DNA from 2 places in the Nocardia bhagyanarayanae genome. Region 2 is predicted to be linked to the other one. Evidence: predicted binding sites of a transcription regulator. Region 2 holds the regulator's gene; the other holds the start of a gene.
What was found. The regulator HspR, encoded in region 2, represses chaperone genes until heat shock. The targets are predictions, from matches to a motif close to ANNTGAGTNNNNNNNACTCANNT.

Region 1 (4,913 bases), 330 kb from region 2:
GCGCCTCGAGGTCAGCCATGAGTTCCCTTGCCGATCGCGGGCACACCGCCGCGTGTGCCAGGTGTGACCCAGCATCGCAGCGGCGCGGAAAAAATGCAAGCACGCGTGCTTGTATTTCTCCTGCGGGGCTACCACCCGAAAATCACCAGGTGGGCCGCGCCGACGACCAACCCGAGCACGGCGCCGTGCAGGTACAACAGCCAGGCGTCCTGCTCCACCGAGGCGTAGAACATCTCCATGAACTCGCCCGGGCTCAGCTGCTGGAGCTTGCGCGCGGCGAACTCGTCGATCTTCTTCGCCTGTTCGCGCGCGAACTCCTCGTCCTCGATCATGCTCGGCGCCAACGCGACCGCTGCCCCTGCCGCACCGACCTTGAGGTTGTCGAACTGCCGCTTGCCGAACGCGGCACGCACCATCGAGTGCGTCGGCCCGAGCTGACGGTGGATCTCCTCCGAGATCAGCCGCTCGACGAGCTGGCGGGTCTTGTCGCCGTTCGGACCGTCGAGCAGTTCCGAGGCCAGGTTCGGCAGCGTGAGCACCTGATAGGCCAGGATGCGCGCGAGGTCGGTCGCGGCCTGCGGCTGCCGCTTGGCCAGCAGGGCCTGGCGCCACAGGTACTTGTACCGCGGCTGCGGATCGCCCGGCTCGAAGACCATCTTCACCGCGATGACGTTCACGACGACGCCGATCGCCGCCGCGCTGAGCAGCACGACTATCCAGGCCGGCACCCAGCCGAGCACCGGAATGCGGTCGTGCACGTGCAGATACAGCGCCATCAGCAGACCGAACGGCGCGCCGAGGAAACCGATGCGCACCATGAACTTCAGCTCGGGCGCCGCGATGGTGGTGGTGAGATCTTTGAGGATGTACGGGTTCTCGCGGAGGTAGCGGATGACGAAGCTCTTGATGTCGATGAGCTGATCGATGTTGTCGCCGAGCGAATCGAATGCCCGGCGGCACAGCTTCGGCAGCTGCCGGTCCACCCGCTGGTAGACGACCTGCCGCATCTGCCGCGGCACCGAGCGCCACAGATCCGGGTTCTCCCGGTACATCATCTCGTCGACGAGCGGCTGCACCTCTTTGCGCGCCAGCTCGGCGATGTAGTCGGCGATGCCCTCCAGGTCGAGCTCGTGGATGAAATCCCTGGGACTGCCGATCCGCATCAGCGCCTTGTCGACGCAGATGCTCGCCATCTTCTCCGCGCGCGCCGGAATGAAGCCTTGGAAGCCGAGCCTGCGGCCGTCGCCGGAGAAGGTCGGCAGCACCTGCACCCGCCGCGGTAGGTACGGATACAGCACATGCAGGCCCGGTACGCGGAAACCCCGGAACTGTACCGGCCAGAAGAGCATCAGCACGCCGGTCCAGTTGGTCAGCCATCCGGCGAGTGCGCTGAAAATCGGGAAAGTGACCAGGTCGACGACGAACTTCGTCTGGCCGGTGAGCTCTTCCCAGTCGATGAACACCCCTGAGGCGAGAGTGGTCATCCTGGGATCCCCCTAATGCGCTGAGCTGTAGAGGCCCCCACATTCTCATTGCGATCGTCAGAGTGTCAACGCGAAGACGGGAACTGTCACAGACGGCTCGGGCTGCCGCCCTACCTTCGCTCTGAGCGAACGTCCAAGAAGCGCGGAACAAAGAGGGTATGGGTGGGGTTGAGTAGGCATCGCTCAACTTTTGGAAGGGTCGAAGACGTGACTACACCTCAGAATCTGCCGGTGCTGTTCCTGACCGATCCGATCGTGCTGCCGGGCATGGTCGTGCCCATCGAACTGGACGAATCGGCGCAGGCCGCGATCGACGCCGCGCGCGCCGCCAAGACCGAGGCGGTGCTGCTCGCGCCGCGGCTGACCGAGGGCTATGCCTCCTACGGCGTCGTCGCGACCATCGAACAGGTCGGCCGGATGCGCGGTGGAGCGCCCGCGGCGGTCCTGAAGGCGGAGCGGCGCGCGAAGATCGGCCACGGGGTCACCGGGCCGGGCGCCGCGCTGTGGGTCGAGGCCGAGCCGGTCGAGAACCCGGCGCCGGATGGCCGGACCAAGGAGCTGGCCGCCGAATACAAGAAGCTCGTCGTCTCGGTGCTCCAGCGCCGTGAGGCGTGGCAGATCATCGACGCGGTCAACCAGCTGACCGACCCGTCGGCGATCGCCGATACCGCCGGCTACGCGCCGTACCTGACCCCGGAGCAGAAGCGCGAACTGCTCGAGACTCCCGAGGTCGCCAAGCGCCTGACCACACTCATCGAGTGGACCAAGGCGCACATCGCCGAGGCCGAGGTCACCGAGAAGATCAGTGACGAGGTCCGCGAGAACGTGGAGAAGAGCCAGCGCGAGTTCCTGCTTCGCCAGCAGCTCAACGCCATTCGCAAGGAGCTCGGCGAGGACGAGCCGGATGGCGCCGAGGACTACCGCACCCGCGTGGAGCAGGCCGATCTGCCCGAGTCCGTCCGCGAGGCGGCGCTGCGCGAGGTCGGCAGGCTGGAGCGGTCCAGCGATCAGAGCCCGGAATCCGGCTGGATCCGGACCTGGCTGGACACCGTGCTGGAGCTGCCGTGGAACGAGAAGACCACCGACTCCACCGATGTCTCCGCCGCCCGCGCGGTTCTGGACGCCGATCACCACGGCCTGGACGAGGTCAAGGACCGCATGGTCGAGTACCTCGCGGTGCGAGCCCGGCGCGCGCAGCGCGGGCTGGAGGTCGTCGGCGGACGCGGTTCCGGCGCGGTGCTGGTGCTGGTCGGCCCGCCCGGTGTCGGCAAGACCTCGCTGGGTGAGTCCGTCGCACGAGCGTTGGGGCGCAAGTTCGTTCGCGTCGCCCTGGGTGGCGTGCGCGACGAGGCCGAGATCCGCGGTCACCGCCGCACCTACGTCGGCGCGCTGCCCGGCCGCATCGTGCGCGCCATGAAGGAGGCGGGCTCGATGAATCCGGTCGTGCTGCTGGACGAGATCGACAAGGTGGGTTCCGATTTCCGCGGCGATCCGGCGGCGGCACTGCTCGAGGTGCTCGATCCGGCGCAGAACCACACCTTCCGCGACCACTACCTGGATCTGGATCTCGACCTCTCCGACGTGCTGTTCATCGCGACGGCCAACGTTATGGAGACCATCCCCGGACCGTTGCTGGACCGCATGGAGCTGATCACGGTCGACGGCTACACCGAGGCCGACAAGGTCGCGATCGCCCGCGACTTCCTGATTCCGCGCCAGCTCGAGCGCAACGCGCTGACCGCCGAGGAGGTTTCGATCACCGAGGAGGCGCTGCGCGAGATCGCGGCGAACTACACCAGGGAAGCGGGCGTGCGGCAGATGGAGCGCCTGATCGCGAAGGCGTTGCGGAAGGCCGCTACTCGGCTCTCCGAGGACGAAGCCGGCTCCGGCGCAACAGACATCGGGCTGGGTTACGACCCCGACCTCGGCTACGACCTGCCGGCGATCTCTTCCGGTCAGCTGACCATCGGTCTCGGCGATCTGAAGGATTACCTCGGCCGTCCCCGCTTCACCCCGGATTCCGTGGAGCGCACCGCGGTCCCCGGTGTGGCGACCGGCCTCGCCGTGACCGGCGCGGGCGGCGATGTCCTCTACATCGAGGCCAACGCCGCCGAGGGCGAGCGCTCGCTCACCCTGACCGGCCAGCTGGGCGACGTCATGAAGGAATCGGCGCAGATCGCGCTGACCTACGTGCGCTCGCACCTGGAGGAGATCGGCATCGAACCGTCGGTGCTCGACCGCAACATCCACATCCACTTCCCGGCGGGCGCGGTGCCGAAGGACGGCCCGTCGGCGGGCGTCACCATGGTCACCGCGTTGGTGTCGCTGGCGCTCGGTCGTCAGGTGCGCTCGGATGTCGGCATGACCGGTGAGGTCACGCTGAACGGACGGGTGCTGCCGATCGGCGGTGTGAAGCAGAAGTTGCTCGCCGCTCAGCGCGCTGGGTTGAAGACCGTGTTCATTCCGGCCCGTAACGAGCCGGATTTGGACGAGGTGCCTGCCGAAGTGCTTGCTGCGCTGGATGTTCGGCCGGTTGCCGATGTGGCGGAGATTCTGGGTTACGCGATCGAGCCGGTCGTGGAGCCTGCAGTGGAGCGGCCCGCGTTCGCTGCTTCTGCGTGAGTTCGGGTTGGGGCCGGGTGCGGGAAACCGTGCCCGGCTCCCGTTGTTTGCGGGGCTCGGTTCAGTGGGTGGGGCTGGCGATTCGGAATGTTGGGGGTGCTGAAGGGGTGTGCCTACCGGGGTCTCGGCTCGGTTTGGTTTGGGTGTTGCGGTGGGTGACGGTTTCCGATGTTGCGGGTGCCCAAGGGGGTGCGCCTACCGGTGTTTTCGCTCAGTGTTGCGGGTGCTCAGAAGGGTTCGCCTACCCAGGTTTTCCTCGGAGCAGTGCTGGGCGCGTCGTGTGCCGTACCCGGCTTACCTCCCGCAGTCGGTGGGCGTAGGCGCCGGTTCCGGCGTGGTCATCTGGCTGTGGTTGCGTCTAGGGAGGGCAAGCGAAAGAGCTCTTCGGCCGGTCGAGCTTGGGGAGGGCTGTTGGCCTGTCAAGGGCGCAACCACCATTTGACTACCGTCGATAGAGAAATGGATTCGACGGTAGTCATATGGCGGCTTTGCAAGATCGAATAGCAACCATTTGACTACCGTCGATTTTCGGGGCCAACTCGACGAGAAGCGCCCGATCAGGCGCCGCCCAGTTCCCTTTCGACGCTGCGCGTGGTCCCTTGCGCAACCGCGCACAGCACCGCATCCCCGTCCTCGGATTCCGCGTAGATCTCGCAGCTCACCACGGCCTGCCGACGCGTGGACCCGGTCACCGAAGCCTCGGCCCGCAACCGCACCCCGGAAGCCGGCCGCAGGTAGGTGATGGTGAACCCGCCGGTCAGCACGTTCGCGCCGAGGACGGTTCCGGCGGCGAAGGTCAGGGCGTTG
Region 2 (4,913 bases):
GGAGCTGGACTGGCTCACCGTCGTCCCGGTGGTGGAGAGCCTGGACGACCCGAACTGGGAAGACGAGTGGTACGAGCAGACGCGCGTCGACATCGGCTTTCCCGCGGACGAACTGCTCCAGGGCACCCTCGCCGACGTGGTCGGCTCGCACGGCGCCTTCGATCACCACCAGGTCCTCGTGTGCGGTTCACCCGCGATGACGCGAGCCACCCTGGATCGGCTGGTCGAGACCGGCACGCCCGCCGAATGCATTCAATACGAAGGACTTTGACAGCCATCGTTCCGGCGAAGGCCGGGATCCAGTCGCAGACCCGCGGATAGTCGTCACCCGCTTGGATCCCGACCTTCGCCGGAACGACGACTCAGAACAGCGGATCGTGGCGAATGTTCTTGGTCTGGGTGCCCGACGCCATCAAGCGGAACTTGGTGGTCTGCACCATCGAAGGCGAGCCGACGATCTGCACGTCGCGGTCGGCCCACGGCCCGTAGCTGGCGACGACCTTGCCGATCTGGCCGGTCATGCGCGGCTCGAGGCCCGGCCATATTCGCTCGACCTCCCCGGCTTCGTAATGCCACCAGGGATTTTCGTCGCTCTCGCTGACCGGTGTGACGGTCAGCCAGCGGTTGGCCATGGCCAGCTTGCTCAGCGTCTCCAGATCGTAGAGATCGCACGGGTGATGCCCGCCGACGAACAGGTGCACCTTCGGATTGGTTCGCCGCAGCGCCATTTGCATGAGCTGGGCGCGCAGCGGCGCGATTCCGGTGCCGCAGCCCACCATGAGCATTTTGCGTTTCGTGTTGCGCGGCACGCCGAGCCCGCCGAGCGGCGAGCCGATCAACCACTGATCCCCCACCTGCGTCTGGCCGACGATGGCGGGGCTGACCCAGCCGCCGAGCACGCCGCGCACGTGGAACTCGATCTCGCCGTTGGCATTCGCGGGCACGGCGGGCGAGAGGTACCGCCACATGCGCGGTCGCGACGGGATCTGCACGCTCATGTATTGCCCTGCGGCGTATTGCATCGGCTGGTCGAGTTGTAATCGCACGATGGCCAGATTGCGTAGGACGAGCCGGTTCTCCAGCACCCGGCCGGACCAGACCGCGGGCGTCACCTCCTTCTCGGCGGCGCCCATCATCGTCTCGCTGATAACCGTCAGGCCCTCGTCCCAGGCCCTTTCGACCTCGTCGGTCCACATCTCGGTGCCCGCGAAGCGCCGCATCGCGGTCTTCAGCGAAGTGGCCACCGCGACGTAGTGTTCGGCCTGCACACCATATTTGCGGTGATCTCGGCCGAGTTGAGCGAGGAAAGGCAACAGCTTGTTCGGTTCCTCGAGCCGGTCGAGCGCGTAGCCGATGGCCTTGACGAGACGGTCACGCTGCGAATCCATCGCGGCGGGGAAGAAATCGCGGACCTGCGGATACTCCGAGAACAGGATCGCGTAGAACGACCTGGCCAGTCTTTCCGGCCCCCCTTCCTCCGCAGCAACCGCCTTGAACGTCGTTCTGATCAAAGCGACAGTCCGCGAATCCATTTGTGTCACAACCTCATTTCGCACTAGAACACAATGCGCGCCGGCGAGTGAGGTGCTGCGGGACACTCGACAGCAGCCGATGCCAAGGAGTGTAAGCGAGGTTAGCCAGCAACGGAATGCCACCTTCGAACATCACGCGTGTAATTCCATGAAAACAAGAATCGAAAGAGTAAAGATCCCAAATAACAGACCGAAAGCCTGTACTAGAGCGGCGGATTCGGACAAACCTCCACCGAATTCGCGCGGCCCGCTTTGCAAGACTCGTCCAGTTGACCGCGGCCGAGCGATCATGTGGCAACCCTTTGTGCGCCACCGCGGTTCGGGCTCGAGCAATTTCCGCGCATCCGACGTATTCGAAAGAAGAGGACCGGTCGGTTCGATACACCGTACGAACGCAACAGCGAAAAGACTTGCGCGCCAGCAAACTCGGGCACTTTCCAGCAAACTTGCACCGATAATCACGGCGAGCTATCCCGCGCATTTCGCGCACCCGTCGAAACTGGTCCAATGTCCAGAAATAGCGAAGGGCCCCGCTCCGACCGGAAAGGCCGGCAGCGGGGCCCGAGAACCCTTCGCCTCAGCGCTTATTACGTGGCTTCCACACCACCAACGCCGTACTGCGTTGCGGCGGCGAGAGATCCGGACGGTAGCCCGCTCGCAGCCGCTCCACCTCCGCACGCGTCTCGGCGAGTTGCTCGCGCAATTCCTCGACCTGATTGGTCAGTTCGATGATGCGTTTGATGCCCGCCAGGTTCACGCCCTCGTCTTGGGACAGCCGCTGCACTTCGCGCAGCAGCTCGACGTCCCGCGCCGAATAACGTCGCCCGCCACCCGAAGTGCGTTGCGGCGTCACGAGTCCCAGGCGGTCATAGGTGCGCAGGGTCTGCGCGTGCATGCCCGCCAGCTGGGCCGCGACCGAGATCATGAAGAACTCGGCTCGCGACCCACCGGACGCCTTCTTCGGATCAGTGGACATCACGCACCTGCCCATCCCGCACGAGGATCGAATCCGCTCGACTTCTCCGCCTCCTGATAGCGCCTCAGCGCTTCGGCGGCATCGCTGTCCAGTTTCTGCGGCACCGCGACCTTGACGGTGACCAGCAGGTCACCGGCACCGCCGCCGCGCTTGGGAACGCCGCGGCCGCGCACCCGCAGGATCCGGCCGTCGGCGGTGCCCGGCGGCACCTTCACGCCGACGCGCCCTTCCAACGTTGGCACGGAAACCGTTGTGCCGAGCACCAACTCAGCGTAGCTGACCGGCAGCACCAGAGTCAGGTCGTCGCCGTTTCGGCCGAAGACCTTGTCCTGGCTGACGTGCACGGTGACGTACAGGTCGCCCGAGGGCGCACCGCGCAGTCCCGCCTCGCCCTGTCCGGCCAACCGGATCCGCTGGCCGTCGCTGACGCCCGGCGGAATCCGGACCGTGATGGTGCGGGTGCGGTTCTGAATTCCGTTGCCGTGGCAGTCGGGGCACGGGTCGTCGATGATCGAGCCGGAACCCCGGCACTCGTCGCACGGCTCGCTGAATCCGAACGCGCCCTGGTTGCGGCTGATCACACCGGCGCCGTTGCAGATGGGGCAGACCCGGGGACTGGTCCCCGGCTTCGCGCCGCTGCCGTGACACGTGGTGCACGGCGACGGACTGGTCATCCGAAGCGGGACGGTGACGCCCTGTGCGGCCTCGCGGAAGCCGAGGGTCGTCTCGGTTTCCACGTCGGCGCCGCGCCGCGGCCTGCTCGTGGTGCGGGTGCCGCCCCGATTGAACAGGCCGCCGAGCAGGTCGCCGAGCCCGCCGTCACCTGTGGTGGCGCCGCCGAAGATGTCGCCGATGTTGAATTCCTGCGAGAAGCCGCCCCCGCCACCGGGTGTGAACCCGCCACGCGGATAACCGCCGCCCGCGAAGAGTTTTCGCGTGTCGTCGTACTCCTTGCGCTTGGCCGGATCCGACAGCACGGCGTGTGCCTCGCTGACGGCCTTGAAGCGCTCCTCGGCCTTGGTGTCACCCGGATTGGCGTCCGGGTGCAGGTCGCGGGCGAGCTTGCGGTAGGCCTTCTTGATCTCGTCCTGCGAGGCGCTGGAGGAGATACCCAGCTCCTTGTAGAAGTCCTTTTCGATCCACTCCCGTTGGCTCACCGAGTATCTCCTCCTTTCGCAGTATTAGTCGTCGGCATTGGCATCTACATCCGATGCCTCGTTCTCGGCCAGATCGGCCACGCCATCGGTTACCCCGACGAGCGCGTGCCGAAGCACCCGATCGCCGAACCGATAGCCCTTGCGCATCACGACACCGAGCACCGGATCCGCGCCGGAACCCTCGTGCTGCACGGCCTCGTGCAGGGTCGGGTCGAAGGGCTCGCCCTCCGTACCGAACTCCTCGAGGCCTTGCTTGCGCAGCGCGTCGACCAGCTTGTCCGCCACCGACTTCAGCGGTCCGGACTCGAGGTCGCCGTGGGCCCTCGCGCGATCCAGATCGTCGAGCACGCCGAGCAGTTCGGTGACCACGGCCGCCTTGGCGCCGTCGATGGCGGCCTTGCGGTCGCGCTCGACGCGGCGCCGGTAGTTGGCGTATTCCGCGGTCAGCCGCTGTAGGTCGGCGGTGCGCTCGGCCAGCTCGACACCGATGGTGTCGGCCAGCGTCTCGGCTCCCTCGGGAGTCCCGACGCCGTTGCCTTCCGCACCGTTCCCGCCCTCGGGGCCGGGCCCGGCCGCGGTGTCCGCGACCGGTTCCCGGACCTCACCGGTGGCCGGGTCGACCTTGCGCTTGTCGACGAAGGTGATCGGCTCCTGTACCGAATCGCCCTGGTTGTCCTCGGTCACTTCTTCTCCGTGTCGACCGGCTCGTCAACAACCTCGGCATCCACGACCTGGTCGTCGTTCGCGGAGCTGGACGCGCCGTTGCCGGACGCGGCCTGCTCGGCGGCGGAGGCCTCGTATATGGCCTGGCCGAGCGCCTGGGACTCGGTGGCGAGCTTCTCCACCGCGGACTTCACGGCCGCGATGTCGGTGCCCTTCAGTGCCTCGTTGGCCTCGGCGATGGCCGCCTCGACCTTGGACTTCACGTCCGCGGGCACCTTGTCCTCGTTCTCCTTGATGAACTTCTCGGTCTGGTGCACCAGCGACTCGGCCTGGTTGCGGGTCTCCGCCTCCTCGCGACGCGCCTTGTCCTCGGCCGCGTGCGCCTCGGCGTCCTTCACCATCCGGTCGATCTCCTCCTTGGACAGGCCGGAGCCGTCCTGGATCTTGATCGTGTTCTCCTTGCCGGTGCCCTTGTCCTTCGCGGTGACGTGCACGATGCCGTTCGCGTCGATGTCGAAGGTGACCTCGATCTGCGGCACGCCGCGCGGGGCAGGCGGGATGCCGGTCAGCTCGAAGGAGCCGAGC

Region 1: a site for HspR is predicted at 1,651-1,673, ahead of lon (endopeptidase La). Genes of this name have one in related genera too.

The regions. Positions count from the first base shown of each region.
Region 1 covers NZ_VFPG01000001.1:1,503,246-1,508,158, forward strand. The annotation lists gene FB390_RS06180 (TIGR03084 family metal-binding protein) at 1-19, opposite strand, end outside; gene FB390_RS06185 (DUF445 domain-containing protein) at 129-1,484, opposite strand; gene lon (endopeptidase La) at 1,752-4,106, shown strand; gene FB390_RS06195 (PaaI family thioesterase) at 4,664-4,913, opposite strand, start outside.
Region 2 covers NZ_VFPG01000001.1:1,837,864-1,842,776, reverse strand. The annotation lists gene FB390_RS07670 (FAD-binding oxidoreductase) at 1-271, shown strand, start outside; gene FB390_RS07665 (globin domain-containing protein) at 363-1,532, opposite strand; gene FB390_RS07660 (heat shock protein transcriptional repressor HspR) at 2,110-2,508, opposite strand; gene dnaJ (molecular chaperone DnaJ) at 2,508-3,665, opposite strand; gene grpE (nucleotide exchange factor GrpE) at 3,690-4,349, opposite strand; gene dnaK (molecular chaperone DnaK) at 4,346-4,913, opposite strand, start outside.